DNA from 3 places in the Paenibacillus sp. cl6col genome. Region 1 is predicted to be linked to each of the others. Evidence: riboswitches for the same ligand, from Rfam matches in the RefSeq annotation. Region 1 holds a riboswitch; each other region holds the start of a gene.
What was found. Region 1 has a riboswitch for cobalamin ahead of BLS15_RS24680 (DUF4430 domain-containing protein). Riboswitches for the same ligand answer to the same signal wherever they lie in the genome.

Region 1 (11,131 bases):
ATTGCCGTTATCTCCGCCGGGTGTATCTTTTATTTTTGCGATATATGCTAGAAACTCACCCAATTGCTTAGTCTTAATGACTAGGTCGCCTACACTATTGGCATATGAATAGAACTCATCATATCTAAGCAACTCATCATCATATTTAGGAATGATTACGATTGATCCGTTGGCATCCATGAGCGCTGCTTCTTTATTGCCTTGCCCCTTCAAAGTAAGGGTTGCATGCTTATCAACATGAATATCTTGATCGCCGCCAAGCTTAATACGGGAATCAATTTCTGTTGCCTCTTTGTTATAAGGGGACAAGCCTTCATTCAGCCTAGAAAGTAAAATATCACCGCTTCCACTTAAAATTCTAGGCAATTCGAGCTTTCGATCCCATGAAGAAATTACAAATGTACTCGGTTGGATTTCTAAATATGTACTGCTCGTAACGGAAGCTACATGGGGCAGCTCATCCTTTGAAAATACAAGTGTCACTTTATTTTCTGAAAGAGGTTCCTGTTCCGACCCCACATTTACCGTGGTTTCGTTCTCACCTACTACAATTGTCTTGTCTCCAGACGGGCTTGGATCGTTTATCGAACCAATATCCTTACCCATATCTGTCGTGTACTGCCAACGGAGAACGTCCCCGTCCTTCAATGTATATATCCCCGCGCTATAATTCGGAAATACCCCATTTACGGAATACATCCAGCCGCTTAACGGCCCCTCATCAAATTCCCAAAGTGGATCAATGCCTTTGATATAAACCGATTTGCCTGAACCACTATAGTCAAAGTCAATGTTTCGATCCTCGAGTTCTCTTTTTAAAGCTGTGAAGGCTGTATCTCCTTCATACAATGGTATTGCTACAGGTGCAATGATATCTCCTTGACCGACGGTTCTAATCTCTACGGACAATGTGGCAGTCCCAATCGATTTAGGAATTTCCAAGCTAACTACCAATCCATTGCTTTCCTCTTGTCCCGTTACGGCAGCTCCAAGAGCTTGAACCGTTAGGTCGCCAGTAACAGCACGGCCTTCAAATACAAGCTTTGCTTTTTGACTATTAAGAAGTGAAACTGATTTTAGTTTCAGTCCAGTCGTTCCTGGCTTTACGAGCCAACTGTCAATCTGCGACGCTTGGAGCGTAAAGGTATCCCCCGCGAGCTGCACTTCGACCGTCGGATTTACGGCACCCTGTTGAATAGAAGAGACTGTAGAAATCATTGGTTGGCGACCATAGTAGAAGTAGAGATTATCGCCATCTTTTATCTCGTATGCGCCTGCCCCTACAGATGAAACATTCCCATTCACCTTGTATTTCCAACTATCGCTGCCGCCTAGCTTTCCTTCATTTTGTCCAGCAACAGAAGTTAGTCTTGCTTGATCCCCATTCCCCGAAGTGAGGTAGGGAATTGGTGGATTAACTTGATCCAGCGCTAACTTTAATACATCCAACGCAGTGTGCTTTTTAATGGTCGCATCCAAGGAAATTAGGTTAGGTTGATAAATGACATCTTCAATCCCCTTGACACTTACCTGCACATTAATCTGTGATTGATCCGGTGGAAGTTTCACTTCCGCGAGGCGACTCCATACCGATTTTCCATGCTTGATATCGAGCAATGCAACAAGAGCCTGCTCGGTGGACATCCGGTTTGTAGCGTTATCCGTTACTTTCCATTTAAATGATCCACTATTTTGTTGAAAACGTGCATATGCATCAATAACTGTGTTGCCGGAATTTTGCCACTTTGCTGACAAGACATCATCGCCTGCAGCAACCAATCCCGATACGGATGTAGATAAGCTATTGGAATTATCTCCGGATCCCCATGTACCAACGGAATCAAACCCTCCGTTGTCCAATTGGCGGTTTTTCAACAATTCCTTAGCTCGTTCAATTGCCGCATCTACCGCGCTCTGTCCTTGGTATTGACCAAGTGCAAGCAGCGCCATACCAGTAATGTCAGTATCACCCGAGCTTCCAGTAGCTGACAGTCCATAACCTCCGTCAGCATATTGTGCTTTAAGCAGATAATCGAGTGCTTTTTGCTTGGATGCGGCATTCCATGATCCCATATCCTGACCAAGCTTTTCACCGGCGCTTAAGGCAATCATTGCCCAAATGTGTTTATTGACTCCACCGATAGCACCCGTTGCTGGATCTTGCTGAGCTGCCAGCTCCGCCCACAGATTCCGGTTCGTTTCCCAAGCGTGAGCCGGATTCTTTCCTAACGCAAGTAAGCCATAAATATATCGAATATGATCGGTGCCTCCTGCATTTGGACGAAGTCTTGGCTCTTTTGTTTCCCATTTAGGTAATCTCCAAGTCCCATCATGCAAATCTTGACCCGCGCTCCACAGAGCAACAAGCTCCCACCATGAATCACTTACAGCATCTTGATTAGAAGCATCATTATAATAATCTTTATAGTATTGAACTGTATGTTCAATCATGTTATTTAGTTGTGTATTACCCTGCCCACTAGCCGCTCTTATGACTTGTGGCTGTACAAGAGATAACAACAACACGATACTTAGTAATGCAGACAAGCTCTTCTTCAACATTCTGTTCGTAATCATCTTCAATGTCTGATCTCCTTAATATGTCGATATGAAGGCAATAAAAAAACACCTTTCCATGTTAGAAAGATGTTAGGTAACCACTTCGGTGCAGCTAAATACACTAGTAATCTCCTACTAGCAGCACGAATAAACATCCCCCTCCCATCCTCGTGAGAAATATAGAGCACTTATATGGCAGGTCTCCTGGCTTCGCATCATCGCTCGACAATCTACCTTCCCGTTAACTCAGTTAACAGTGGATAAAAGCCTTGATTGTCAGCTCTGCGTTACAGTGGCGGGACCGCGTCGAACTCGCATCGACTTCCCTATTAAGCTGCGCATGCACAGCACCATATAAACTATTTCTATGTAATTTCGATAAGAATACGTGGTTTTATTGTAGCAAAATTTAGCATGACGGACAAAGAACTTTCTCATAGACAGCACGAAAAAAAGCGCCCTACCCATTGGTAGGTACGCCTTTTGTTGACTACAAAATGTTATTTAGCTCATAGCTGCCTGATCGGCACCAGCACCGCTTTCTTTCTTAATCTGCTTGCTGCGAAGCTGGCCACAAGCTGCATCAATGTCTGTACCATGCTCCAACCGTACACTGCAGCTAATGTCATTTTTCTTCATGACATCATAGAAGCCACGAATCGACTCCTGCTCGCTGCGCTGATACTGGCTGTGCTCATCAACAGGGTTGTACGGAATCAGGTTCACATTGACCTCGTCCTGCATCTTCCACTCTTGAATCAGCTGCACCAACTCAAGTGCGTGCTCCTGCTGATCGTTCACGTCCTTCAGCAAAATATACTCCAGCGTCACCCGTTGGTTTGTCGTGTTGATGAAGTACCGAATCGCTTCCATCACCTTTGCAATCGGAATGGCGCGGTTAATCTTCATAATGCGCGTGCGAAGCTCATCATTCGGCGCATGCAAGGACAGGGCCAAGTTCACCCGCAGATTAATATCTGCGAAGTCTTTAATCTTATTCGCCAATCCGCTCGTCGATACCGTAATTCGTCTCGCTCCAATTGCCAGACCTTTATGGTCGGTAACAACCCGCAAGAAGTCTACGATATTCTCAAAGTTATCGAATGGCTCTCCGATACCCATTACGACGATATGGCTGACCAGATCACCCTCACCCACTGCATCCAAATGGTGCTGAACCTTCATAATCTGCTCCACAATCTCGCCGCTCGACAAGTCGCGGCTCTTCGCCAGCAGTCCGCTCGCACAGAAGCTGCAGCCGATGTTGCAGCCAACCTGAGTCGTCACACATACCGACAGCCCGAATTTGTGTCTCATCAACACGGTCTCAATCAAGTTGCCATCCTGCAGCTTGAACAAGAACTTGATTGTGCCGTCAGCCGATTGCTGCTTCACATGCTCGTTAAGCGTATGAATAACGAAGTGTTCGGACAGCAGTGCTACGCTGGCTTCATTTACTTCTGTCATATCAGCGAAATCCTTGACCCGCTTGCGATATAGATAATCCCATATTTGGGATGCCCGTGACTTCTTATGTCCCCGCTCCTCTAACCAAGCGGCCAACTGATCCAATGTTAATCCATAGATGGATTGCTTATTCATCTAGTGCCCTCTTTTCAACACGTCAAGATTCTGTCTTACTTGCTTATAAGTGCTTTTAAAAATAGTTCAAAAAGGTCGCAGCGGACTTTTTGAACTTCCTCTATAATCTGATTATTATTGTCCCAGAACTTTTGAAATATAACAAGAGTCTTTCCCGTTATAGGCAATAAGCAATTGTTTTCATAGAGCACGGCGAACGCCAACAGGTATAATTAGCGCTATCATGTACCACTAAGAATGGCCGACATATCCGGCACACAAAGACAGGACATACATGCGTCACAACGATACACTGAATGCAGGAAAGGAGGCGAAGGAATATGGAGGCACTCATCATGCTGCGCAACGCAATTGATTATATAGAGGAGCATCTGCACACCGAGCTTGATATCGATGCTATTGCCCGTTCGGCGCTGTCATCCCGGTATCATTTCCAACGGATGTTCCATGCCCTAACGAGCTTTACCGTTACAGAGTATATTCGCAATCGGCGGTTAACACTTGCAGCAGAAGAATTGGCGGGATCGGATAGTAAAGTAATTGATGTTGCATTCAAATACGGGTATGAATCACCCGAAGCCTTCTCCAAGGCATTTCAACGTTTACATGGGGTAACGCCTTCTGCAGCCAAGAAAACGGATGTAAAGCTGAAGTCCTTCGCTCCAATCTCCTTTCACATTCAAATCAAAGGGGAGTCTGCATTGAACTATCGCATGATGGAAGAAGTCGAATCTACGGTCATTGGGAAAAGTATCACCATCCATAACGATCCCTACAAAGAAATTCCTGAATTCGTTCAACGAATTTGGAATGATGGCACGCATGATCGAATAAACGAGATATTGGGTCACCCGCACACAATCTGCTCTACGGGTATTTTTATGACTTTGAAGAGGATGGAACGAAGCGCTATCTGATGGGATATGACCTTCCCGAGGGACAAGGAGTTCCTTCAGAATATGATGTGCTGCATATCCCTGCTATCACTTACGCCGTATTTGAAAGTCGGGAAACGTTAACGGACGAGCCGGACTCCGGTCAGGAAATTCAGAATGTATGGCGACGGATCTATTCTGAGTGGTTCCCTTCCACAAATTTCGAGCAGGTAGAGGGTCCTTGTATTGAAAAATTTTACTGGGTGGATGATCATAGAGTTGAGTCGATTTGTGAGGTGTGGATCCCGGTAAGGAGAAAGAAATAAACCTATCTCTCAAGCGCATACGGTCTATTTCTAAGGATGATTGATATTTATCCTGAAATTTACATTTATAATTAATTCGAGAAAATAAATAAATATAAGATAATAAAGGAATATAAATGAATCTACCTAATATGATGAATATTGGGAGGTGAAAATATGAAAAAGGTAATTGTAACGCTCACAGCACTAGCAAGCATTTTCTCGTTTAGTGTATTTGCAAATGATGCATCTGCCGCTAACGTACAAGAAAGCAAATTCACAAATATCGAGACCAAATCCACCATTTATTCCTCTATTTCAATGAGAGTTGGAGAAGGCAGAAAAATTGCAGGTGATTATGTTTCTATCTCCTCCGCTAACCCAACAGACTGCTTAGGTTTGGATGGATACGGGAATTTAACCGCTTTTAAAGAGGGATATGGCACCGTAGTAGCTGAGTGGAATAGTGGCACAAGAGTAGTCTATTATGTTACGGTGACAAAATAATAGGCAACTGAAATGAAAAGGATCCACACTTGTGGATCCTTTTCTGTATTAATCAAACTGTAGAATTGATTCTTCGCTAATTAATGTGCCCTTATTTTGCCCTTCACATATGTCGCGCATCGTCCCCGGTCGATCGAAGTTGAACACATGGATGGGCAGGCGGAAGTCCCTCGCCAAAATAAATGCGGATTGATCCATTACCCTCAAATTATGCTGGATCACATCGTTATAATGGAGAGAAGCGAACTTCCTCGCATCCTTGTTCGTTCTCGGATCTGCCTCAAGCACACCGTCAACACCTTGCTTCGCCACGAGCAGAGCGTCACAATTGACCTCGATTGCCCGCTGTACGGAGGGATAATCGGTGGTGACATACGGCTGACCGTTGCCCCCGGCAAATATGACAATATACCCCTTCTCCAAATGGTGAATTGCTCGCAAGCGAATATACGGCTCTGCAACAGAAGTAACCGGCACGGCGGTCATGACGCGCACCTCCTTATCGGTCTTCGCCTTCAGAACGCCTCGCAGCATGAGACTGTTGATGACGGTCGCCAGCGTCCCAATATTATCGGCTTCTGCACGCTCAATCCCCCAACTTTCCGCCATATTTCCACGAAATATATTTCCTCCCCCAATGACGATCGACACCTCGACACCCAGCTCCACGACGAACATCACTTCACTAGCAATATGCTCTAGTCTGTCAGGAGCAAAGCCAAATTCACTGCTTCCTGCAACAGCACCGCCGCTAAGTTTAATCATGACCCGCTTGTATCTCGTCATCCCCACACCTCCGTAGAAATTGGCAAAATAAAAAAACACTAAAGCAGCGGATGCCTTAGTGTTCTTATGGAATGAAAATATGAAAATGAAATATCGAATGAACGGTTCGTCTTCGGCTTCCAATTCATACTCCCACTCCTTCTCTTCTTGATTTCCACCTATTGTAAAGAAACCATGTAGAAAAATCAACATGATCTAGATCACACTCACTGCCTCATAGCGACAAGACCGCTATCCTGCTCAGCTATGCCGTTCCTTACACGGCTGAGATGTCAGTCTTCGCCCTCGATCCCCAGTCCCTGCTTAATCTGATCCATTCGCATTTTTCCCCACTCATACATCATTTCCACAAGAGGAAGGAGCGTCATGCCAAGCTCCGTCATCGAATACTCAACCTTGGGTGGCACCTCGGGATACACCTCCCGATGCACAATTCCATCCTCCATCAGCTCGCGCAGCTGGTTGGTCAATATTTTATGAGATACTTTCGGGAATAAGCGCTGGAGATCACTGAAGCGATGAGGGCCTTCGACGCCCAAGTGCCAGAGAATGACGACCTTCCACTTTCCACTAATAATGGACAGCGTCAGTTCCTTCTCACAGTTAAAATCACCATTCACGATTTTTTTCTTTATTTCTTCTCGCAAATTATCAGACATCGATTCCATAACTCCTTAATTCTTCAATAAGTAACCTATAGGTAACCTCCGCACAAAAAAGTGCATTCTTCACAGGATGGGAGAGCGTCGGTACAATAAGACACATCTTACAGCGATGATCGCAACATCAAGTCCACTTCATATTCAGAAGTGATTCAGCACGTGCTGCAGCACGAACCTGACACCAACTTAATTGTGTACCACGAATAGGAGGCCATATTTTATGAATAAAAAAGCTTTATTTATTATACCACCTGAACGATTTAATGAAGACGAGCTGTTCCAGCCAAAAGCTGCCTTGGAGCAGGCAGGAGTGAACGTCACCATTGCCAGCACCACAACCGGCGAGATCATAGGCGACTTCCAAGGCAAAGCCACGGCAGAAGTCATTTTCTCCGATGTGTCCGCTGCTGACTATGACGTCGTAGCCGTTATCGGCGGTTCTGGCACGAATGATTATCTGTGGGATAACAAGGATCTTCAGCAATACTTGAAGCAGGCACATCAAGAACGCGTGCTTGTATCCGGCATTTGCGCAGGCGCTGTTACGGTTGCCCGTACTGGACTGCTTACAGACAGAGAAGCGACATGTTATCCGCTTGATATCCAAATTGACCAATTGAAAGCGAACAATGTCACGTATATCGCACAGCATGTGGTTGTTCATGATGATATTATTACCGCCGACGGCCCGGATGGCGCCGCACAATTCGGTGCAAGCTTGGTACAAGCGCTCGACTAATCAACTAACTGTATGCTTTACGCAAACAATAAGAAGCCTTCGGATCAGATTGAACTGCCGAAGGCTTCCCTTCTTATGTATTATAGGCACGCTTGCCTGATAGCTTCAATGCTTCGGTTCTTCGGTGCATCATAAAATGCATTAATGATTGCCCCTGTTGTGCTTACCCTCTATTAAATCTAATGTCTGTCACTTTGCCGCTGTCCACAAACCCAATTTGCTGGTATACATTATTGGAGTCGGGATTAGTCAAGTCCGCATACAACATCGGCTGCAGGGACTCTCTATGCAGCAGCTCACATACCTCCGCTACAAGGGCACTCGCATAGCCCTGTTTCCGTGATGCAGGCGGCGTATAGACCGCATTAATCCGTCCATGGCGTGGCGATCGGTGCGCAATATTTGCCATCGATGCCGGCCGACCATCGACCATCCAGAAATATAGATTCCCTTGACCAATCAATCCTTCAGCCGCCGACAATTGGCTCTCAGGCGTGACGGATACTCCATATGCACTTTCCGAGAATCCTGCCAAAAACGAAGCCACGATACCCGTACGATTTACCAAGGCCTTTTCCATTGTTCCGCCTACATGCTGTGGCTTGAGCACTTTCGGACAGCAATACGATTCCATCCCCATGTGGGTGTCATAGTGCAGCTGTTTTGCATTCGCATACAGATTGGCGAATCGTTCCACTGTGTTCGGCAATCCCGTAATGCCAGGCAATTCATGCGATTCAAGCACTTCCGCAAGCTCTCTCAAGCGCTCATCACGTTCCGAATCCGTTATCTCCTTCGATATCCAAAGCCACCCATTATGTCCAGGAGACTGTGCAAATATCAAGGTGCCATCCTTCGACTTGAGACAAGTTGCCCCATCCAACTCGCAAATGCGGTACAGCAGATTGAACGGCACCTCGTCCCGTTGAAAATAAGGGTTATTTACCAAGTCATCCGCTGTGCTCCATGATTCCAACATGCCATCGCCCCCTGAAATTTTAACTGATTGTACGCCTATGACATTTATCCGTCAATCCCAATCAAATAGGCCCCATAGCGGCATCATCAACACACTCTTTAAAATAGATCCATAGCAAAATAGATCTTCCGCACTCCTACTAGGCCAATCGGCTTTTTCCCGTGATACTTTGATGGATTCAGGCAAACAAAAAGGGACGCCCCTTAGCTTGCAGCAACAAGCCTTGGTGCGTCCCTTCGTTATCATTATGAATTCATCATCTGCTTCACAAGCTCACGGTTGCGTTCCTTGAACACATCGTTGTGGGAAGATACCATTCCCCAGCTATTTGCATCCGGCTGAATGAATTGCTTCGCCTTATTCACCGCGTTGGCCGCATCCTGGAAGGCGCCTGCTATTAAGTGCAGCTTCCCGTCATGATGCAAAATATCCCCTGCTGCGTACAGCCCAGGAATCGAAGATTCACTGCTGGCATTGCCCGCCACATAGAAGTCCTCTACCTGCTCAATCTTCAATGCACTGTTGCCAATCAGGCTCGAATCCCGCTCATAGCCATGGTTTATTATTACTTCGTCAATCGGCAATATCTCAGTTTCGCCTGTCGCTTGATTCGTCAGTTCTACTCGCTCAATTGTCTCATGGTTGTCCGCTGCAATCAGCTTCGTAATGGAAGTATTGAAGAAGCACTCTATGGAGCTGTTCATCAGCTGCGTAATCGTTGCCTCGTGACCGGACAGGGACTCCTTATCCTTCCGGTACGTCAAGTATACTTTCTTCGCAACCGGCTCCAGTTCGTTCGCCCAATCAATGGCTGAATTGCCGCCGCCTGAAATAACCACGACCTTATCCTTAAACTTCCGGAGCGATTTCACCGTATAATTCAAATTCGTTACTTCGAAGCGCTCCGCACCTTCAATATCAAGCTTAGTCGGGTTCAAAATTCCGCCGCCAACTGCCACGATGACCGTCTTGGAGTAATGCTTCTGACCGGAGGCTGCCTCCAGTACGAAAATACCATCCTCATTGCGAGCAATCGATTCGACCTTCTCATTAAGTACAACCTCAGGGTCGAACGTCAAACCCTGCGCCACCATTTGCTTAATTAACTGTGCCCCTGTGAGAGGTGTTAGTCCACCAACATCCCAGATCATTTTCTCTGGATATACATGCACCTTGCCGCCAAGCTGTGGCTGATACTCGATCAGCTTTGTTTTCATTTCACGAAGTCCACTATAAAAAGCAGAGTACAGCCCTGCTGGGCCTCCTCCAATGACTGTCACATCAAATAATTGTTCCTGATCCATTTCCCTTTCACTCCTCAGAAACTTGTTGGTATTGATTATCATTATCAATGATATCCGATTCATCACCCTTTTACAACAAAAATTACTATTGACAACCGATATGCAGGAATTTATATTATGGAAAGAAATGATCTTGATAATCATTATCAATTAATGTCGATAACGCTCGTTCTTTTCCATAAATAAATGGAGGTTGAAGCATGGCTCGCCTATATACAGATGATTTAAGCATTGGTTACGGTGAACGCTTAATTGTCAAAAATCTAAGTGTACCTATTCCCGATAAAAAGATCACAACGATCATTGGCTCCAATGGCTGCGGTAAATCTACACTGCTCAAAGCAATTACACGCATTATTCCCCACCAATCCGGGAATGTCATCCTCGACGGTGAGAACATTGCCAGAGAAAATACGAAGCTGCTGGCCAAGAAGATGGCCATTCTGCCTCAAACCCCGGAAAGTGCTAGCGGGTTAACGGTTGGCGAGCTTGTCTCCTATGGCCGATTCCCTTATCAGCGCGGCTTCGGACGCTTAACGAAGAAAGATATCGAAGTTATCGACTGGGCATTGGAAGTGACCGGAACGATTGATTTCAAATATCGCCCTGTAGACGCCCTCTCCGGCGGCCAGCGCCAGCGCGTCTGGATTGCAATGGCCCTCGCCCAAGAGACGGAGATCATCTTCCTCGATGAACCGACAACGTATTTGGACATGGCTCATCAGCTTGAAGTATTGGAGCTGCTGCAGCGCTTGAATGATGAGCAGGAGCGTACCATTGTCATGGTTCTCCATGATCTCAATCAAGCAGCAC
Region 2 (11,131 bases), on a different contig from region 1:
GCTGTATAGAGCCAGAAGTAGGTCGATCCACTCCTGACAACAAAGACAGAAGCGTGGACTTGCCACTACCGTTCGGACCAATGATGCCAACCCACTCTCCAGACTTCACAGCGAAATCCACATCTTGCAGTACATGCTTCTCCCCATAATGCTTGCTCAGTCCTTGAACCTCAATGATGCTGCCCTTCTCCATGTGAAAGGCATGATTGCTGCTCTCTGCATGATCCAGATATGCTTTCGGTAGATGTTCTCTTCGCTGTGTCATGACCATTTCCCCCGTTTCGCTCGCTTATTTCGCATAAGCAAGTAGGCGAAGAATGGCGCACCTAGAAACGCGGTTACAACCCCAAGTGGGATTTCTGTCGGTGCGAATGCCGTACGGGCAATCGTATCTGCCCACATCACATATATCGCTCCCCCAATTGCTGAGAGCGGTATCAAATATCGATAATCGGGGCCTACAATTAAGCGCAGCAGATGCGGAACGACTAATCCGACAAAGCCGATGACGCCGGAGACAGATACGGCAGCTGCCGTAATCATCGTTGCCGTCAGCAGCACTACCCATTTCGTCCGCTCTACATGAAGTCCGAGATGCGAGGCCTGCCGCTCACCTAATGCAAGCAAATTAAGCGGTCTTGCATATGCAATAAGAATAACAATGCCAATTGCCAAATAAGGAGCGAGCACCACTGTATAAGACCAACCTCGCATCGCCAAACTGCCCATCACCCAAAACAAAATCTCATTGATCGTCTGATTTGTCATGGCTACAAGAAAGGAGACGATGGAGCCGAGAAAGGCTTGCATCACGACTCCAGATAAGATCAGTGTCTCGATTGGAATCTTCCCCTGCTCACTGGCCAGCTTAATGACGAACATTAGGGTCGCTACCCCTGTAGCGAATGCAACGACAGGAATCGTCCATTCGCCGAACAGCGAATACTGCAAACCGAAGTAAATAAGGAATGCGGCTCCAACAGAAGCCCCTGAAGATACCCCTAATGTATACGGATCTGCCAACGGGTTGCGCAGCACTCCTTGAAATGCAGTACCTGCGACCCCAAGCGCCGCCCCTACGAGCATTGCCAATAGAACTCGTGGGAAGCGTACCTTCATCATAATTTGCGCGGAAGCGTCATCCCATGTCACCGGTATGAACTGATCCAGCCCTGGAATATGATGAAGCAGAATTTGAGCAATTTCCCCCATTGGCATTTGTACAGAGCCTACAGCGAGGCATCCTACAACGGACAAAAGGAGAAGCGCAATACCCGCTCCTCCATACCAACCCATTTTATTCATCGATTTCTCCACGATGATTATTTTACCAAGTCCGGATGAATCGCCTTCGCAACTGCCTTCAATCCTTCAGCTACACGAGGTCCCGGACGGCTGATCAGGTTCTGATCCACACCGATTACTTGATTGTTCTTAATTGCATTAATGTTGTTCCAACCGCTGCGTCCACGAATAATTTCTTCCAAGGATTTGTTCGTCTCTTTGTCCACTACACCTTGCGTGAACATGATTACATCCGGATTGGATTTAATAATATTCTCTTCGTTAATTTGAATCCAGCCAGCTGAATCAGCCGCAACGTTCGTGCCGCCTGCCACTTCAATCAGTTCGTTCATGAACTCGCCGCTGCCTACTGTCCAGCCTGGGGAGAATTCAATATACACCTTTTTCTTCTCCGCACTTTGAACGGCCGACTTCACATCTTCACGCACTTGTTTCATGTTGTCAACAATCGTCTTCGCCTTAGCTTGCTGATCCGTAATTTGACCATACAATTCAATGTTCTTAATCACATCATCGTACGTTTTTGGCTCAACCTTGAATATTTTAATGCCCAGTTCACGGAACTTCTTCACGACGGGCTCCTTCATGGAGATACCTGTGAATACGATGTCCGGCTTAGCTTTAATGATTGCCTCTTCATTCGGCTTCGTAATGCCGCCCATTTTCTCTTTGGACTTCGCTGCCTCTGGATAGTCGTCAAAATCAGACACCCCAACGATTTGTGCATCCAATCCAAGCGCGAACAAGGACTCTGTCTCAGCTGGGGACACGGATATAATACGTTCTGGCGCTTTGTCGAATGTGAACTCCTCACCAGTCGCATCCTTAACAGTCAGTGGATACGTCGTTTTTAGATCATCCTGCTTCGGTTGTTCTGTAGCCCCATTGCCATTGGACTCTTGCTGTGCAGTATTATTCTCAGCAGGCTTAGCCGCATCTTTATTGCCGCAAGCCGCCAGTCCTACTGTAAGCATAAGCGCCAATAGCGCCGCTACCGATTTGTTCAGCCATTTGTTCATGTCAGAATCTCTCCCTCGCGTCATTCTTCCTAGTCTCTAACCATGTACTACCCGTGCAGGTGTAAAGCGGTTCCATCCTTCGCCATGCGAACGATAATGCACTGCAAGCTGCACTTGCCGTAAGAATGTATGTACATCCCCATTCGGTATCAGTTGTCAATGAGCACTTGCATATACCTGAGCTGTAAATCCTACTGTGACTGAATTTGTGATATACATTCGTGCTGTGCAATTGCATTGAACTGCAGTTTACCTTGTACAAACGAAGTGCTTGATGGGATGTGAAATCATTTCCAAATACAGCAAAAACCCCCGATCCTTCGATCCGGGGGAACACAAAGTCATCTATCGCAATATTCAACAGACACCTAGAAGCAGGAAGCAAGCAGCTGCGCTGCCATGTTGCCTGATGCATTACGCCAATGACGTGATCCTCTCCGCGAAGGATACAGCTCGTCCATCTTCAGGCAGGTTTCCTGACTTAGGAGAATACGTTGCAGCTCGCCTTCCCATCCATAGCGGTACATACAGCACACACTAATGAATCCGACAGTGGCATCATGAGCGCAACACTCCATTCACAGTGGCGGGACCGCGCCGGGTTTACACCGGCTTCCCTATTAACCTCGAATATGCATCGGCCATACAATACAACGGTGTCTCTTACCGAACAACGCGTATGGATCCGTACCGCATACATACCCAAGGACCTGAAGTATCACGATTATTCAATATGGAATACATTTCGTCATCCAAGTGCTAAACTCGATAATTGATTATAGGGGAAAAGCCCCTGCGTTGCAATAGATTACATCATTGCGCGTATCCAATGAACCTGCTTTGACACACAAACGTCATCATCTGCTGGGAAGCCGTTCTGCTCGCAAGAACTTCCATTTGCGGGCACATCGCTTCGCCGTAATCATAACACCGCCACCGATTGGCGCAGCGGCTTCCCAGAATGACTTCCTTGGGAAAGCCAGCGTGTATAAGCGACGAACGACGCCACCGTGTGTGACGATGACAACATCCGGCCGCGGGGTAGGCCCGCTTCCATATGACTGTCTCTGCATCCGGCTTGTCTTGCTGCGCAGCACACGTCCACGTGGCAGCGGCGAAGAATGGTACGGTCGACGACGGATAGCGCTCTCTTGCCGTTCCATGTGATTACCGCTGCTGATGAAGGAATCACGCGCATTGCGCAGCACTTCCCACCATACATGCGCCGTTCGCGTACAGAAGGTCTGCCACGGTTCCCCGCGCGGCGGCTGGATGGCTGATGAATCGTCAAGCCATCTTCGATACTGTGGATCTTCCTTCAAGTCATTGTAGGTTAACCCTTCCCACATACCGAAGTCATATTCTCGCAGCCTTGTGTCCTCCACAGCTTGGATGCTGTCACGCGGACGCAAATAGGCGAGCGTGTCGCGACAGCGGCGCATATCGCTCGTGTATAGCAGCGGCGATGGATGCGCCAATGTTCGGCGAAGCGCTCGGAGCTCTTCTGTTGAATCCGGCAATAGCGGCACATCCGAATAGCTAATATATCGCCGTTCCGTATTCTCTTGCGTCAAGCCATGACGAACAAGTGCGAAACGCACAATTTTGCCGCTTGCTTGACTCTTTTTTCGTAACATATGTCTTGTCATTAATAATCGTTTCCTGTTGTTTTTCGATGCTCCTGAACGACGCCGGTTCCGATGAATAGCGGGAGCATTCCATTTAGTTGTCCGTGTCATCCCATTTGTACTCCTTCATCCGCCATTCGTCTACAGAAGCCATCCTCCTCGCACATATAGGAGCAGGCCTGCCAGAATAACAAAGACTGTCGAGCTGCTTACGAGCAACCTGCATACCGCAGGCACATGCTCTGCTTGCAGAGGCTGCTTCATATCCCCCATATAAGCGCGGAACGAACGTATTCCTTTATACACATTATAACCACCAAGCCTGATGCCAAGCGCACCTGCTGCTGCTGCCTCGGCCCACCCGCTATTCGGGCTTGGATGCTTGCTTGCATCTCGAAGCGCCATTGACCAAGCCCTGCGTGCATCATACCGATGAATCCAAGCGCTCAGCGTGATGAGCACAGCAGTGATCCGTGCTGGTATCCAGTTGGCGATATCGTCGAGGCGGGCAGATGCCCAGCCCAAATTCTGATATTTCTCATTTTTATAGCCGACCATAGAATCGAGCGTATTCACCGCACGATATGCCATAGCCAGCGGAGCGCCTCCGATAAGTGCGAAGAATAGCGGCGAAATGACCGCATCAACTATGTTCTCCGCTACCGTCTCGACGGTAGCGCGCACGACTTCCGGTTCATCCAATTGCTCTGTATCGCGGCCGACAATCATGCCGACTTCTCGCCTTGCACCCTCTAAGTCCTGCTCCTTCAGCCTCCGATACACAGCCATCCCTGCATCCTTCAGTCCTTTTGCCGCAATTGTCGTTCCAATGAGCAATGCCTCGGCAATCCATCCTACATATTCATGAACATGATATAGTCCTGTTAATATAAGCCAAGTCGACGCATACGCCCCTCCTACCACGATAATCGGCAGCAGGATGCCTAGCGGCTTGAGCGCCTGCTCGGAAGGACTTATCCTGCGTATAACACGTTCTACTCTGCTTATTCCTTTGCCAATCCCAACGACTGGATGCGGGATAGCCCGAGGATCGCCTACAATCCGATCCCATATGTATGCTGCTATTATGATGAGCGCTGCTGTCATATGTCTACCACCCTAGTAGGTTGTTCTTCTCTGTTAGCGGTCATGCTTCATGCTGAGTCTTGACGGACTCATATACGGTAGAATACACGAGTTGTCCGACCGCATGACCCAATGTGGTCGCTGTCCCTGCATAGCAATGCACAGGTTCATATCGTCCACTGTCTATCACGGCAAATGCAATTGCATCTGTCGTCGTTCCTGTGGCAATGCGCCCCGTCTCTGAATCTAAGATGCCCAGATCAGACAGAGCCGCACATTTGGCCTCCGTTGCCGTCATGAACACATTCCATACCGCGGCATCAGACAATTTGCCATCCATAATAAGAATGGAATTAATCGTCCCCGGCTTCAATGGTTCATATGCTGAGAATACGCGTCGCGGCATCCCAGCACGAGCCGCATTAGACGTTCCGGCAGTCGTTACGCACAGAAGCGAACATTCATCCGCATCCTGCTCAGCAACAGATGCATGGCTCACTTTAGCAGCGGTCATAAGCCCAACGGTCTGTTCCGGAGCGTACCCCTTCTCTACACACGTCAGACGAAGGTACTCTATCGGATCTGCATAATTGAACTGATAATGAACCATCTGATTCAAGATGCGATTGCCCGCCCATTGCCCTCCATGAAATACAGCACTGCTCCATATCGGCGCTATCTGTGGAAGTTCAACAGCGATGAGAGCATCCTCCCAACGAATATGTACTCCTGCAATATGTCTAGATGTATAGGTACAGTTGCTCTCTCGATATGGCTGCATCCCACTTCTCCTTCATTCTGTGTTTGTCTACTGTAACACAGCTTCAAGGGCTGACGCTACAATTGCATTCGCAGCGCGATCCTTGACTGCCAATCGGAAGTCTCTCTCCGTCAGTCCAGCATACATATCGCAATTGCGAATGAGAATGCCGGATCGGCATAATTCGGCCTGAAGCGACTTCGCCGTCCACCCTTCTGGAGCTCTGCATAATAGGAAATTCGCTACACTTGGCCATGTTCGAATGCCTAACCTATGCAGCTGCTTACGTAGAGCAGCCCGTTCTTCATCGATGAGAGCTCGTGTTGAAGCCGCGTATTGATCCGATTGCTCGTCCGTCAGGAGGGCCTCCCCTGCCGCTAGTGCCAAGCCATTGACACTCCATGCCACCTGCATAGCCGACATCGCCGCAATATGCTGCGGCTGGGCGATTGCGTACCCGAGACGTAATCCAGGAATCGCATAGAACTTCGTAAGTGAACGAAGTACAATAAGATTCGGGCATCGATGAACGAATGGAATCAAGGAATGCTCCTCTTCATTCGCAAAGTCAATAAAAGCTTCATCGATTATGAGAATCGTAGAAGCAGCTTCTGCTAAGGCTGCAAGTCTTCCTAGCAGCATACGATCATATAATGCACCATTCGGGTTGTTCGGGTGGCCGATAAATACGACATCCGCCTGCTCAATAAGCTCTGTCAGCTGAGGCTCGGTAGCACGGAAGTCGTTATCCTCACTGCCAACCCTATGCATCACTTCTGCTCCGAACTTGCGCGACAGCGTCTCATATTCAGAGAAACAAGGGGCAATAACGCCAACCCGTTTAGGCCGAATCGCCAGCAACAACAGCGCCATGCATTCTGCAGCCCCGTTGCCAATGCTAATCAGTGCCTCGTCGACCCCTAACTTCGCAGCTAAGAGCTTCTTCATCTGCCGATGTCCAGGATCCGGATAATGAACGATTGACGGCATCATCTCGCGTCTCAGACGATCTATAACAGCCGAAGGCGGTCCAAGCGGATTAATATTCGCGCTGAAGTCCAGCAGTGCTTTACGATCGACGCCGAACGCGTCCGCAGCCGTCCACACATCCCCACCATGCCCGAATCGTTCAATTATGCCCATTGCTGTCTTCCTCCCAAAGATGTCAATTGGATTTGTCCAAAGGTTGAAAATATATATGTACTGCTAGCTCCACGAACCGGAGCTTTCCAATATGGAATCGTTTCTACTCGTCCATTATGCGTAACTGAGCAATGTTCGTCAAACGAATTTTCCTGTAAATATGTGTAGCTCCTTCGTTTACTACAGGCGTTGCAGCACGATTCGCAAACAATTATAGTAGAATTGCAAACGTTTTATTACGAAATGCCAAAAAACATTGGTCAATCGCACACTGTAACACTTCTGTTAATTGCTGTATAATCTTGTTGCACCACACATCTTAACAGGTGTGATATGTCATGGATGAGGAGGGATGATTATGTCGGTGCATCACAAGACATCATGGGCTACTCTCGGCGCCGCCATCATTGTCACCATCTATTACGCTGCAATTCTATTTCGACTCAAGGGAGACATTGGATTATACAGCACGGAAATGATGGCCCTTGCCCGGAACGTGTTCGGAATTGCCGTCGTCGTTCAAGTCGTTATGCACTTTATCAATTTTATGTCCAAGGATGAGGCCGAGGACAAGGAGCTTGCTCGTTCGGTATCCATACAGGCCAATCAGTTCAGCCTACTCTTTCTCGTCCTTGCTGTAGCTTGCTGTGCGGCCTATTTAATATATGTATCGGATACACGCACCCTATTGCTGTCTCCGCTCGTATGCGCTCATTTGCTTGTCTGTGTGCTGCTGGCTGCGTGGGTGATCAAGCACTCCTTGGAATTAATGCTGTACCATCGTTTTATCAAGGCGGACCCATTAGATCATCCTTGATCATGTAACCGTTTACTTCGTGTATATTACTATCCGTGATACAAAAGATAAGGAGTGCCCGATCAGCACACGCTGCGAGGCACTCCTTATTGTTAGGACAGAGCCAGTTGCACTGGCCATCCTCCTTTATTGATCGATTACAGTGAAGAGCTGATCCGCACTCGTACGCGGGCGAGCCTTCGGCGCATCGTCAAAGTAGCCGATGCGGATTACCCCGACAAGCTTCTCGCCTGGTTGTACGCCAACCATCTCACGATATTGCTTGTTGTAGATATAGTCGCCTGTATGCCACAGCATGCCAAGACCATGTTCCCATCCAAGCAGCTGGAAGTTCTGAATCAGAGCGCTCACCGCTTCCAAATCCTCTTGCCAAATATTCGGACGAGGGTCTTCAGGCATAACCACATGCAAATAAGCAGGGACATGCATCAAATGCTCCTCGAACTTCTGTCGTTGCTCTGGCGTTGCATCTCTTAGCTTAGTCTTATCTAGAATGGTAAGAAGTCCGTTCATAATACGCGCCTTTCCTTCTCCTTCCGCATATATGAAGCGCCAAGGCTCACGCAGTCCGTGGTTCGGTGCCCATACTGCGTCATTCAACAGCTGCAGCACCAAGCTGCGATCAACTGGCTTATCGTTGAATTCATGTATACTTCTACGTTCCCGAATAATTGAAGCAATTGACATCCTGAAGTTCCTCCTCAATAGGTTGCATTGTAACCGTCTTTGTTACTTCACATCATACCATCTATGATAACGATTATCAATATCAAATCTGTTTTGTATTCTCTTGCAAATCGTATACAATAGAACTATATGCACCAACAGCTTCTACATGAAGGAGACGGACGAGCTATGAAGTTTATTGATAATCAAGGCATAACAGACCCGCGGATCAATCTTGCAATCGAGGAATTCGTATTGAAGCATTTGCCGCTTGAGGAAGACAGCTATCTTCTATTCTATATCAACGAGCCATCGATCATTATAGGCAGAAATCAGAATACAATCGAAGAAATCAATGCCGAGTACGTGAAGGACAACAACATTCATGTTGTACGTCGCCTCTCTGGCGGTGGAGCTGTATATCATGATATAGGCAACCTGAACTTCAGCTTCATTACTAAGGATGACGGTGAGTCCTTCCATAACTTCCGCAAATTCACCCAGCCTGTTATCGACACCTTGCACGCTCTCGGTGTGAATGCCGATCTGACTGGACGCAATGATATCCAAGTTGGAGAGCGCAAAATTTCAGGAAACGCCCAATTCGCTACCCGTGGCCGCATGTTCAGCCATGGAACGCTGCTGTTCAATTCGGAAATGGAACATGTCGCATCTGCACTGAAGGTGCGCCAAATCAAAATCGAATCCAAGGGCACGAAATCTGTGCGCTCCCGTGTTGCCAATATAGCGGAATACTTGAAGGAGCCAATGACTATTGAAGAATTCAAGGCTTCGATTCTGCACCACATCTTCGGTATCGAAGCGGATCAAGTTCCGCAGTATGTGTTGACTGAGCAGGATTGGGAGGTTATTCATCGCATCTCCGAGGAACGCTACCAGAACTGGGATTGGAACTATGGTCACTCTCCGAAGTTCAATGTGGAGCATACGAAGAAATTCCCTGCCGGCATCGTCGATGTTCGATTGGATGTAGCGGACGGAGTGATTCAATCGATGAAAATATACGGAGACTTCTTCGGTATCGGCGAAGTAAGCGATATTGAGGAACGGCTCCAAGGTGTTCGCTATGAGGAACAAGCCATCTTCGAAGCCATTGGAGATATGGACATTAAGCACTACCTCGGCAACATTAGTAAGGATGACTTTGTCGGACTACTTATGCTGCAGGAATAGACCGTGAAGCAGATAGAGGCGTTCTCTCTTTGGAGAGAACGCCTCTTCTTTATGTAAAGCGAAATATACCGGGCGTCGCCTGATCCCATTCAGACTACTGGTATGTCATATCATAGTCATAAAGCACTGAAGCTCATAAGCTTAGTATAGCTTGTCCAATACGGACTTGGCCGTTTGTTGAATTGCCTTGTATGCCTTCTCCTTATCTTGTAAGGCAACAGCCGTCGACAGAATATCGAGGACATGGATTTGTGCAATTTTCGATGAAAAGGCCCCACCCTCAAGAGGTGTCTCCTTGGATTTGATCAGCAGAATGGAGTCTGCATATTTTGTAATAGGGGACTTCGCATGACTCGTCAAGCAAATGAAAAATACGCCATTCTCCTTCGCCAATCGAATCGTGTCCACCAAATCCTTCGTACTGCCTGATGTTGATATGCCGAATACGACATCTTGTTCGGTCATAAGTACCGCATTCATCGCCATCACGTGTGGATCTGTTATCGCTTCCCCAGTGTAGCCAAGCCGCATAAAGCGATACTGTGCATCCATCGCTGTCATAGCAGACGAGCCTACCCCCATGAAGAATAGGCGCTTCGCATTCACGATGGCTTCGACAGCCTTATTCAGTTCCTCCATATTCAGCAAGGACAGCGTATGCTCAAGCGACGCGACATTCTCCATTGTCATTTTCTTCGCCACAACAGCCAGGTCATCACTCTCATCAATCTCACTATCTTCATGTTTCAGTGGTGATACCAGATCTTTAGCCAAGGATAGCTTGAAATCTTGGTAGCTCTTAAAGCCCAGATTACGACAAAAACGCAGAACAGAAGTCTCGCCCGCACTTGCTCGCTCCGCTAAATCCGTAACTGTCGCATATAGCACCGATTCGGCATTTTTCAATACATAGTCTGCTATTTTTTTCTCCGTCTTCGTCAGTGACGGATAGAGACTTCTAATCAGCAGCAGTGTATTGGTATGTTCACCTGCGACCATCTCATGATTCCCCCTAACTTCTTTATGTATTTCAATCCGTATGATGCGGCACTCTATAGCGTATCTTGTGCCGGATTTGTTTATTTCCATGCCAGCTCACAACTACTGACACAATCCTAGTGTTCGGACTTCCCTCACTCATAGTTCATCGGTTTAATCGATGTATTGATCGTACTAGGCAAGATTCAACATGCCTCATTCACCATCCGATTAACAGCCATCCACGACGTCAGTGGTCGGTGCTTACACCAAAGTCATCATGCACAACCCATTCACAAGGAAATTCGAACTAGCCTTATCATCTAATGGAACGATTAAAAAATCAACATGTTGATAACAAAATAATGAAAGCGCTCTTACTTAGAGATAGCTCAAACAGCGGCACTATACCATACAGTCCTCGACGTGAACTGCTTCGATTCATCGAAAAGAACACGATAAAAAAGCGGCAAACAGACAGTTCACGTCCTGCTATTGCCGCTTATTACGATCGATTTATTATGCAAATTATAAG
Region 3 (11,131 bases), on a different contig from region 1:
GAGCAGTAGAAGGTACAGGTGCAACTGCACAGGTTGATTTGGCTGCTAAGCAAGTAACCGTATCTTATGATGAGTCCAAAGTAAAGCCGGAACAAATCCGTGAGGCGATTGAGGAGCAAGGCTACGACGTCGTGTAATGATTAGGCGTCGATTCTCATATTATGCTGAATACGCTGATTGATTACTGCAAAGAACACTCCTTCAGAGGAGTTTTCTTTTGGAATCAGATATAGGGTATAGGGGTATGTTCGAGAAGGATAAGGAGGACATAACAATGGCAGAAAAGCAAGCAACGTTGCCGATTGAAGGAATGACCTGTGCCGCATGTGCAACACGAATTGAAAAAGGCTTGAATCGTATGGACGGCATCGCAGAAGCATCTGTCAATCTTGCTTCAGAACGAGCGGCCGTACAATATGACGGTGATGCAGTAACCTTGCAGCAAGTCGTTGATAAGATCGAGCATCTCGGATACAAGGTTCCGGTAGAAACGTTGGATTTGCAAATTGAAGGAATGACTTGTGCTGCTTGCTCCACTCGCATTGAGAAGGGGCTGAGCCGTATGCAGGGAGTGCAGACGGCAGCAGTCAATTTAGCAACGGAGACGGCGAAGGTCACCTTTATTGGATTGAAGCAAGAAGATATATTGAATAAGATCTCTCAGCTAGGTTATACGGGGAGGCTGAAGAAGGAAGAAGGCGAGAGTGAACAGGAATCGCCAACACAGCGGAATATGCGTCGATTGCGTAATACGTTCCTCGTCTCTGCCCTATTGTCCATTCCACTACTGTGGTCCATGGTGGGTCATTTTTCTTTCACCTCATGGATTTGGGTGCCGGAATGGTTCATGCACCCTTGGGTGCAAATGGTACTGGCAGCGCCGGTTCAATTTATTATAGGGGCACGTTTCTACGTTGGGGCATTTAAGGCACTCCGCAGTGGGAGCGCCAATATGGATGTGCTTGTCGCGCTCGGTACGACCTCAGCCTATGTGTACAGTGTGTACTTGGCGTGGCAATGGCAGATTGGCGAGCTTCACCATCCTGAGATGTATTTTGAGACGAGTGCTGTTCTCATTACGCTCATTCTTCTTGGTAAATGGCTGGAGGCTTCGGCTAAAGGACGGTCTTCTCAAGCGATCCGAGCTTTGATGGGGCTGCGTGCTAAAACGGCAACCGTTGTGCGCGACGGTGAACAAGTGGAAGTGCCTGTGGAAGATGTGGCAAGTGGGGATCTCGTACTTGTTCGCCCAGGTGAGAAAGTACCGGTAGACGGCATTGTAGTTAGCGGGACATCGACCGTGGATGAATCCATGCTTACCGGTGAAAGCGTCCCTGTTGAGAAGCAAGCCGGCGATAATGTATATGGGGCTACCGTGAATGCGCAGGGGGCATTTACGATGAAAGCGACCCAGGTCGGCTCCGAGACGGCGCTCTCGCAAATTATTAAAATCGTTGAGGAGGCGCAGGGCTCCAAGGCTCCGATTCAGCGGATCGCTGATAAAATATCAGGCATCTTCGTGCCGATAGTCGTTGGGATTGCGGTGCTTGTATTCTTAATTTGGTATTTCGCTGTTGAACCAGGCAACTTCGGTGTAGCCTTGTCTCGTACCATTGCCGTACTCGTAATCGCTTGCCCGTGTGCGCTCGGCTTGGCAACGCCAACGTCGATTATGGCGGGAACCGGACGTGCTGCGGAATATGGTGTACTATTCCGTGGCGGCGAGCATCTGGAAGGAGCCTATCGGGTGCAGACGGTTGTACTCGACAAGACAGGAACCGTAACAGAAGGGGCTCCTTCGCTTACAGATGTTGTACTGCATGATGGGAATGAAGACGAGAAGACAGAACTCTTGATCTTACTAGCATCAGCTGAGAAGCAATCCGAGCATCCATTGGCACAGGCGATTGTGAAGGGATTGTCGGAGCAAGGAATCAGCACGGTTGAACCGGATTCATTCCGAGCTGAACCTGGATATGGAATAGCGGCTGAGGTGAATGGGCATCAGATCATTGTCGGCACACGCAGATGGATGGAGAAGAACGGGGTAGCAAGCAGCGATGCGGAGGAAGCATTGCAAGACATGGAGCAGGCAGGCAAGACGGCAATGCTTATCGCGGTTGATGGAAGCTGGAAAGGCATAGTTGCCGTTGCCGATCAAGTGAAAGCTTCCTCGAAGAAGGCCATTGAGCGGTTGCATCAAATGGGGATACGCGTTGTCATGATGACGGGAGACAACACACGCACGGCCAGAGCAATCGCGTCACAAGTAGGGATTGATGATGTATTTGCAGAGGTGCTGCCTGAACAGAAGGCACAGCATGTGCGCGAGCTGCAGCAGAGAGGCAGTGTTGTGGCCATGGTAGGCGATGGAATTAATGATGCGCCAGCTCTGGCAGCAGCGGACATAGGGTTCGCGATCGGTACAGGTACGGATGTAGCAATGGAGACGGCAGGCGTAACCTTAATGCGTGGCGACTTGAACGGCATTGCGGATGCGATGGAGATGAGCCGCCGTACCATGCGCAACATTAAGCAGAACTTGTTCTGGGCACTCGTATACAATACGATAGGCATCCCGATTGCAGCAATTGGATTGCTTGCCCCATGGCTTGCAGGTGCGGCTATGGCCTTCAGCTCGGTATCCGTTGTACTGAATGCACTGCGGCTTCAACGCATCAAGCTGTAACCTGGCACAATTCCTTGGTAGAGATCGTGATGTTCCTAAACAGAAGGTAGCATATAATCATATCGCCGAACGTATTATGCGGTAATGATGATGCGGATCATTGACGAACTGTCAACTTTGGTGTTAACAAAAGTGGCGGCCACATGGTATGATCAAATCGGATGAAAGGTATGATTAAGGAGGTCTGAACATGCAATTACGCGTTACAGCGAAGGCAGTCGAGCGTTTTTTGGCTGATTGGGGATTTACAGCAGGAGACTCAGTACGCATATTCGTCCGCTACAGCGGATTCAGTGCTTCAGGACCTTATTCATTCGGCATCATGAAAGACAGTCCGCAATATCCAGCAGTGACGGAAGTTGTGAACGGCATTACGTTCTTTATGGAGCAAAATGATGTATGGTTCTTGGATAATCGTGAATTGACGCTAGATGAGAAAGGTGAAGATATTGTCTTTCTGCATGAAGGAATGGTCATCTAGCGCATCAAACCGTAATCATCAATAGGCGAGCCGAGAGGCTCGCCTATTGTATATGGATAGAAGCTTAGTGAAGCGGAGTTTAATGAACATAAGGTGACAGCTCGGTATTCTTTTATTTTGGGTAGAGATGAGAAAAAATCCTTGTCATTCGTTCTGGTTAGATATATAATCGTTCTCAATTGGGGGAAGCGTGACTGCGACTTTCAATGCAATTGAATAGGAGGAAACAGGTGCTTTGGGTAACGTCGAAGCTTAATAGGGAAGCCGGTTGGAAATCCGGCGCGGTCCCGCCACTGTGACAGTTGAGGTATTGCGAGAGAGCCACTGGTCGTAATCGATCGGGAAGGCTGCAAAGGCCAATGAAGCTGAAGCCAGGAGACCTGCCTGTTTTGACAACACTGTTCGTACCTACGGGAGATAGGGAAGTGTTCGTAAGCATGGATATCGGTTTTCGATTCCTCTTAGCATGAGGGTAGTCTGCTAATGAGACGGAAGGATCGATCTATTCCACTATGACTTCATGGACGTTTACGAGACATTTCTGTTGTTGGACAGGAATGTCTTTTTTGCATATTGTTTTGCAATGAAATTTCTGAAGTCTGAGTGATAAAGTCACATATGGTGGGGTAGAGCGCTCAACTGCAATCTTAATTCCGTGTTAAGCGATAGAAATTGTCCAATTATATCCCGTACGGCAAAATGACTCATGGAGAGGGGCAGTATGATGACAGTTCATTCAATCAAGACAAGCACAGCAGGTTACCCTCGGATCGGATACGACCGGGAATGGAAGAAGGCATTGGAGCAATATTGGGCTGGGAACAGTTCTGTTCAGCAGCTGGAAGAAGAATTGGCGCGCATCAATGATGTTCGGCTGAAGACGATGCAGGACGCTGGCATTGACCTGATTCCAGTAAATGATTACTCCTGGTATGATCATGTGCTTGATATGACGGCCACATTCGGATTGATTCCGTCACGGTTTGCATATGATGGTGGAGAAGTGAACGCAGATTTGCTGTTCGCCTTGGCTCGCGGTACACAGGATGCGGTAGCTTGCGAGATGACGAAGTGGTTTAATACGAACTATCACTACATTGTGCCGGAATGGGAAGGCAAGGCGCCGCAACTTACGGTCAATCGCCCGCTGCAAGCCTATCGCCAAGCGAAGCAGATTCATGGCATTGAAGGTAAGCCAGTCATCATCGGGCCATATACGTATGTCCGCTTTATTAAAGGGATTAAACCGGAAGAGCGCCTGAACGTTCTTCGCCAATTCGTAGGAGTATACGGACAGTTGCTTAGCGAGTTGGAGGGTGAAGGTGTGCAGGCTGTGCAATTGGATGAACCTGCATTCGTGCTGGAAATGCCAAGCGAGCATTGGGCTGCTGTGAAGGAAGTCTATGCCGAATTACGCAAGGCAGCACCAAGCTTATCATTATGGGTTCAGACCTACTTCGATGCGGTGTCCGACTACGAAGCGTTCGTGTCGCTTCCAGTGGATACGCTCGGATTAGACTTTGTTCATGATAGAGGGAGAAATGAAGCAGCGCTTCGTCAATTCGGATTCCCTGCGCAGAAGCAGCTTGCTGTCGGCATTATTGATGGCCGCAATATTTGGCGTACGGACTTGGCTGCAGCAGCAGCATGGCTCGAGTCTGTGGAAGAGATTGTACCGAAGGAACGCTGGATTATTCAGCCATCATGCAGCCTGCTTCATGTACCACTTACGGCGGAGCGGGAAACTGAGCTGTCAGCACCAGTGCGCGAGGCATTGGCGTTCGCGGATGAGAAGCTGGAGGAGACTGCCCTACTTGCTCGTCACTTCTCAAGCCCGAGTGAAGAGACGCGTGCAGCATTAGCAGAGAGCGGTGCTCGTGTTCAAGCATGGCGGACAGAACCGTCAAGACAGCGTCCGCAAGTCGTTCAAGCGTTGGAAGAACTGCTTCGTGCAGAGAAGGAAAAAGGAATTGAACGTCTTCCATTCGAGGAACGCAAGGAGCTTCAGCGCAAGCGCTGGCCATCGCTGCCGCTGCTGCCGACCACAACGATTGGCAGTATGCCGCAAACTGCGGATATCCGGCGCGCACGCCTTCGCTTCCGCAAGGGAGAATGGGATGCGAAGACGTATGAAACGTATTTGGAAGAGGAAATGACACGCTGGATTCGCATTCAGGAAGAGATCGGCATTGACGTGCTGGTACATGGTGAATTCGAACGCACGGACATGGTCGAATACTTCGGTGAGAAGCTGGACGGGTTCGCATTCACGAAGTTCGGCTGGGTTCAATCCTATGGTTCGCGCTGTGTAAAACCACCGGTTCTGTACGGAGATGTGGCGTTCACAGAGGCGATGACGGTGAAGGAAACGGCATTTGCACAGTCCCTGACGTCTCAGCCGGTTAAGGGGATGCTTACGGGGCCGGTTACGATCTTGAACTGGTCGTTCGTACGTGACGACATTCCTCGCGAGCAGGCGGCATTCCAGCTGGCGTACGCGCTTCGTCAAGAGATTGCAGCACTGGAGACTGCAGGTATTGGCATGATCCAGGTCGATGAGCCTGCGGTGAAGGAAGGTATGCCGCTTAAGGTGGAGGATGCTGTCTATTATACGGATTGGGCGGTGCTTGCTTTCCGGCTTGCAACATGCGGAGCAGCGCCTGAGACGCAAGTACACACGCATATGTGCTATTGCGACTTCTCCGACATGGTTGATACGATCCGCAAGATGGATGCGGACGTGATCTCGCTCGAAACGGCACGAAGTGGCGGCGATATGATTGCAACACTAGAGGAGCAGAGCTATGAGCTTGGCATTGGTCTGGGTGTATATGATATTCATAGCCCACGTGTGCCTGCTGTGGAAGAGATTGATCGGATTATCGAGCAAGCGCTTCGAGTGCTTCCGGTTGAGACGTTCTGGATTAACCCAGACTGTGGTCTGAAGACGCGCCGCGAACCGGAGACGGTAGCTGCACTGCGCAACATGGTAGAAGCAACAAAGCTCGCTCGCGCACGTCATGAAGCAGCAGTATCGACTGAAGCATAAGAACTGATCCTCGCTAGTTTTCATCGCGCGCACATAGACCTTCAATATTTCTTCATTAATCATAGGGAAAGGCCATCTCTCGCAGTCATCGCGACTGCCATGCAGAGATGGTCTTTTTTTATAACGTGAAACCTTCAAATTTAAAATACGTAATATATGGTAAATCGACATTTTTCTTTTCCTGCGCGTGAGTGAATGAGATGAACATTGGTTATTCATATGTTAAAGGAATACCGGAACAACCAAACATGTCGATTAATGAAAATTATGTTATAATAGAGATGTAAGCGGATACATGATTCCTGCTTCCATCTTCCTTATCATACGGAGGCAGAAAGGTGGGATCTGATATGCGTTGGTTCACACAATGGTTCAAACGGGATAAGAAAAACTCTAAGGCAGCTCTTGAAGCGGTGCATGTAACGTTAGAAGATGTCCGCAGAGCGGTGCTTCAATATGAGAAAGATATGCCAAAAGAGATTAAACGAACGACCCTGCTCCTAGGGGATCAAAGCATTGATTTGAAACGCCTGCGCCGTTATTTAGGTGGGGAATCGGATCAGAAGTTCTATATGTCCCATTATACGTACGAAATATTTGAAGAGAAAGACAAGCACATTCCGATATATCTAGATATGGTTCAGGCTGCGGTCGATGATTATTTGGATGAACATGATGATCTTCCCGTACTCACGGGAACACGCAACCGCCAAGTCCACTATGACCTGCTCATGCAGCGCCATTATTTAAAAGAGAAGCCGCCTATCTCTTTTTACTTAACGACAGAGCAATTTTTACTGACTCACGAAGAGGATTGGCATAAATCACAAGCAGCGATTCCAATTGATTTGTAATTGAACTGGCACGAATAACAAGAGCTTGCCCTCATTGGCTGAGGGTGAGTTCTTTTTGTTAATTTTCCAGTTAAAATTCTGGGGTGATTAGTGGTATCCTATTACAGGGTATGTCTACATACATTAGATGTAGTCGAATAGCGAGGTGTGCAATCATGGATATTATCGGATGGATGGCAGAGCAGAAGATTCAAGAGGCAATGAATGAAGGTGGATTCGATGAGCTGCCAGGCAAGGGGAAGCCTCTGGTGCTCAAAGACTTGTCGCATGTTCCTGAGGAATTGAGACCAGCTTATTTGATGATGCAGAATGCGGGCCTGTTGCCGGAAGAGCTGCATGTAGGACGCGAAGTCGTTCGCTTGGAACAGCTTCTCGCTGCCTGCACTCCCGAAGATGAACAGAAGATTGGTGACACACGCAGGCAGCTGAATGAACGGAAGCTGCGGCTGCAAATGATGATGGAGGAGCGGGGATGGGCTGTTGTACCTGCGTTTGCCCAGTATGAATCACAGATTGTGAACAAGGTTTCGCGTGTTACGGAGCCTCAGCGTGAGGACTAGAGTACAGGCTGGACAGCATAACATGCTGACGCATGTGAACCCGCTAACCAAGAAACGATAGATATAACCATATATATCTCATCAGCGAGATGCTGATATGTTTATCGCAATGTTGGTTGAAGGAAGGAAAGGTGTACATTACGTATGACGACCTATTGGCAGCAACTTAGAAGAGAGCTCCCTCATTGGGTAGAGGAGAGCCGGACAGTATCACAGGATGGAGAGGTCGCTTCATATATACCGGGGCTTGCAAATGCTCCGAAGGATGGGCTGTGCATATCCTTGTTCGGTATTCAAGGTGAACAGGTGCATGCAGGCGATTGCAAGTTCAAATTTACAATGCAAAGCATATCCAAGGTCTTCTCACTGCTCTTGGCCTTGCTCGATAGCGGCGAGGCAGTTGTATTTAATAAGGTAGGGATGGAGCCCACTGGTGATGATTTCAACTCGATCTTGAAGCTTGAGCTCGTTGACCCTGGGAAGCCGTTCAATCCCTTTATCAATGCAGGGGCGATTACTATCGCCTCGTTAATTGAGGGGGGAACGCCTGAGGAAAAATCAATGCGCATGCTTGAATTCATTCGAGAATTGGCGGATGACCCTTCCATCACGTGGAATGAGGAAGTATACCAATCCGAGAAGGATACGGCACATCGGAATCGTTCATTGGCTTATTTCTTGAAGGATAATGGTGTACTTGAAGCGGATGTAGAGGATACGCTGGAGGTGTATTTCCGCCAATGCGCAATTGAGGTAAATACCGACCATCTTGCGCGTATGGCTCTTGTATTGGCAAATGGCGGCTGCAATCCACAGACAGGACGCTGCTACATTCCGAAGCATTATGTGCAGATTGCGAATTCGTTCATGGTGACGTGCGGCATGTACAATGCCTCGGGAGAATTTGCGATTCACGTGGGCATCCCGGCCAAGAGCGGTGTGTCTGGCGGTATTCTTGCAGTCATTCCTGGCAAGATGGGAATCGGTGTCGTTGGGCCTTCCCTGAATAAGAAAGGCAATAGTGTAGCAGGGGTACATCTGCTTGGCGCTTTGTCCGAACGATACGATTGGAGCATTTTTTAGCACGCCGCTAAGCCGCAATGAAGAACACGAAATGTGCTCCTCTTACATAGGCTGACATAGTACCTTCTTCGTACGGACTACTTAGAAACGAGGGATGTGTGAGATGTCGTCTAATGAACCAGGGATTACGTGTCGGGTAGGATCATTGCAATCCATCATACGAGTGCCTTCTGTCCGACCGGTATTGGGTAAGCGGGATCGCATTCCAGAAACTTATCCGCCTATGGATTCGAGCATATTTGTAACCTCAGCAGCCAGTACCTATTCCCTAGCGGAGCAGGCGGTACGTGTGCTTGATCGACTGAGGAGCTCGCATTCTCTGGCGACTGCCGTTATGGACGCAGCGCAGCGGGGCAACAAGGCTGAGGTGATACGGCTTATACGCGAGATCGGGGTACAGTCGAGGCTGGATGTAAAATTTACGCCAGATGGTATCCAAATCATTTTCAACACGGATCCTGCGGCAGGACGATGCTGCGAGCTGGAAGTGAAGATGCGCTGGAATCCGAGCTAATCCTAAGCAACAGAGAAAAGCGCCACATCCATGGGATGGGCGCTTTTGTATTTCATTGTGCTCAAAAAATAAGGATCATATCTTATTGATTCGCTGGGAATGATTCATGGAACACCGTACGCTCCAATGGCAAGCGGCTTGTTGCATGCGCAGGTGCAGCTGCTTTGCCAAGTGTAATAAGCATCACCGGCACATAGCGGGACGGGATGTTGAATTCCGTAACGAACTGCTCCTTGCTAAAGCCGCCCATTGAGCAAGTGTCCCAGCCTTTAGCTTTGGCGGCAAGCATCAATTGCATGGCAGCAAGTGAACTGTTGAGGATCGCTGCTTCGGTGCCAACCTGCTCGGAAGATGCATAGGCGCGGTTAATGTTGCCTACCAGTGTATCATGCACTTGCTGCGAGATGTTGCCTGCTTGCAGCTGCTCGCCATACAATTCTGACGCCATCAAGTTCGCTTGTGTGTCGCCAAGCACGGCAATGACAGCCGAGCAGTCAACAACCTGCTGCTGATTGTAGGCGATGGGCAGAAGCTTCTGCTTCGTATCTTCCTGTTGGAAGACGAGGAAGCGCCAATGCTGCAAGTTCCAAGCAGATGGTGCGGATCCGGCAAGCTCCAAGATCTCGTTCAATTCGGAAGAGGCAATTGGTGTATGTGGAACATATTTACGAACAGAGTGGCGCGACAGCATAGTTTCGCTAGCATTCATTGATGTAGTCATCGTATTTGGTCATCCTTTCAAGGCGATATTCGCATCTAGGGTATAATATTCTATTTCTAGCTTTTGCTAACAAATATATAGTAGCATAATTATCGTTATTGAAGCAACGATTCAACGATCAAGATGTTGAATGCGGAGAGCGCTTATCTCACTTATAGCGTGTACATTTATTATCTTGTTATGAGTATATTTTTCAGAAAAAGGTTGTTTTGGCACGAAGGGGCGTAATGTACATAAGTTGCAGAACTGAAATTGATATGTATCATGATGAGTAAGGAAATATTGTCCGATGGTTCGACGTTTATGAAGAAGACATGAGTATGGCGTGTACATAAGAGCAAATACAAGGTGTGGAAGGAGTCGGGGATGGAGCATCATCAGATTGAAGTTGGACTAGCGGGCTGGGGGGATCAGGATGCGCTGTATGGGCCGGGGACAAGAGCTGCTGAGAAGCTAAGTGAATATGCACGGCATTTTTCAATCGTGGAATTGGACAGTTCTTTCTATGCTATTCCTTCTCCTGAGCGAATGCTGGGTTGGTGCGAACAGACACCTGAGCACTTCGGATTTATCGTTAAGGCGTATCAGGGGATGACAGGGCATTCTCGCGGGAAGCATCCTTATACGAGTACGAAGGAGATGTTTCACGTGTTCCGTCAATCCGTCGAGGCGCTTCAAGAAGCGGGCAAGCTTAGAACAGTGCTGTTTCAGTATCCTCCCTGGTTCCATTGCGACCGCAGAAATGTAGACATCTTACGGCGTACGCGGGAATGGATGGAGGGCTTGCCTGTTGCTCTTGAATTCAGACATCAGAGCTGGTTTGTGGAACCAGTGCGTGAGCGGACGCTTGCATTTATGCGCGAGGAAGGCTGGATTCATAGTATTTGCGATGAACCACAGGCAGGTGAAGGAAGTGTGCCAACGGTACTTGTATCGACACAGGCAGAGGCTACCATGATTCGGATGCACGGCCGCAATGAATCTGGCTGGAATGCAAGCGGTCAGCCGAATTGGCGAGATGTTCGTTATTTGTACCGTTATGATGAGCAAGAGCTTACAGAGTGGAAGGGACATATCCAATCTCTCTTGATGAATACGAACCGCTGCTGGATGATCTTTAACAATAATTCGGGAGGCGATGCAGCGCACAATGGGAAGCAGTTCAAGCGTATGCTTGGAC

Region 2: linked by a shared signal. The riboswitch ahead of BLS15_RS01915 (ABC transporter substrate-binding protein) and the one ahead of BLS15_RS24680 (DUF4430 domain-containing protein) in region 1 are both predicted to bind cobalamin.
Region 3: linked by a shared signal. The riboswitch ahead of metE (5-methyltetrahydropteroyltriglutamate--homocysteine S-methyltransferase) and the one ahead of BLS15_RS24680 (DUF4430 domain-containing protein) in region 1 are both predicted to bind cobalamin.

The regions. Positions count from the first base shown of each region.
Region 1 covers NZ_FNAZ01000012.1:78,125-89,255, forward strand. Annotated here, with positions in the region: gene BLS15_RS24680 (DUF4430 domain-containing protein) at 1-2,577, opposite strand, end outside; cobalamin riboswitch at 2,736-2,929, opposite strand; gene rlmN (dual-specificity RNA methyltransferase RlmN) at 3,064-4,161, opposite strand; gene BLS15_RS24690 (helix-turn-helix domain-containing protein) at 4,482-5,078, shown strand; gene BLS15_RS29670 (GyrI-like domain-containing protein) at 5,075-5,362, shown strand; gene BLS15_RS24695 (hypothetical protein) at 5,519-5,848, shown strand; gene pyrH (UMP kinase) at 5,897-6,634, opposite strand; gene BLS15_RS24705 (winged helix-turn-helix transcriptional regulator) at 6,907-7,293, opposite strand; gene BLS15_RS24710 (DJ-1/PfpI family protein) at 7,517-8,035, shown strand; gene BLS15_RS24715 (GNAT family N-acetyltransferase) at 8,199-9,014, opposite strand; gene BLS15_RS24720 (NAD(P)/FAD-dependent oxidoreductase) at 9,260-10,318, opposite strand; gene BLS15_RS24725 (ABC transporter ATP-binding protein) at 10,519-11,131, shown strand, end outside.
Region 2 covers NZ_FNAZ01000001.1:453,154-464,284, forward strand. Annotated here, with positions in the region: gene BLS15_RS01905 (ABC transporter ATP-binding protein) at 1-265, opposite strand, end outside; gene BLS15_RS01910 (FecCD family ABC transporter permease) at 262-1,305, opposite strand; gene BLS15_RS01915 (ABC transporter substrate-binding protein) at 1,323-2,324, opposite strand; cobalamin riboswitch at 2,773-2,985, opposite strand; gene BLS15_RS01920 (histidine phosphatase family protein) at 3,182-3,973, opposite strand; gene cbiB (adenosylcobinamide-phosphate synthase CbiB) at 4,094-5,059, opposite strand; gene BLS15_RS01930 (adenosylcobinamide amidohydrolase) at 5,100-5,819, opposite strand; gene cobD (threonine-phosphate decarboxylase CobD) at 5,847-6,941, opposite strand; gene BLS15_RS01940 (hypothetical protein) at 7,300-7,758, shown strand; gene BLS15_RS01945 (nitroreductase family protein) at 7,885-8,445, opposite strand; gene BLS15_RS01950 (lipoate--protein ligase) at 8,614-9,618, shown strand; gene BLS15_RS01955 (MurR/RpiR family transcriptional regulator) at 9,760-10,617, opposite strand.
Region 3 covers NZ_FNAZ01000003.1:158,711-169,841, reverse strand. Annotated here, with positions in the region: gene BLS15_RS08735 (cation transporter) at 1-137, shown strand, start outside; gene BLS15_RS08730 (heavy metal translocating P-type ATPase) at 275-2,689, shown strand; gene BLS15_RS08725 (HesB/YadR/YfhF family protein) at 2,880-3,170, shown strand; cobalamin riboswitch at 3,382-3,573, shown strand; gene metE (5-methyltetrahydropteroyltriglutamate--homocysteine S-methyltransferase) at 3,895-6,219, shown strand; gene BLS15_RS08715 (DUF3939 domain-containing protein) at 6,570-7,073, shown strand; gene BLS15_RS08710 (DnaJ family domain-containing protein) at 7,229-7,633, shown strand; gene glsA (glutaminase A) at 7,778-8,716, shown strand; gene BLS15_RS08700 (YuzC family spore coat inner layer protein) at 8,820-9,230, shown strand; gene BLS15_RS08695 (nitroreductase family protein) at 9,313-9,951, opposite strand; gene BLS15_RS08690 (DUF72 domain-containing protein) at 10,318-11,131, shown strand, end outside.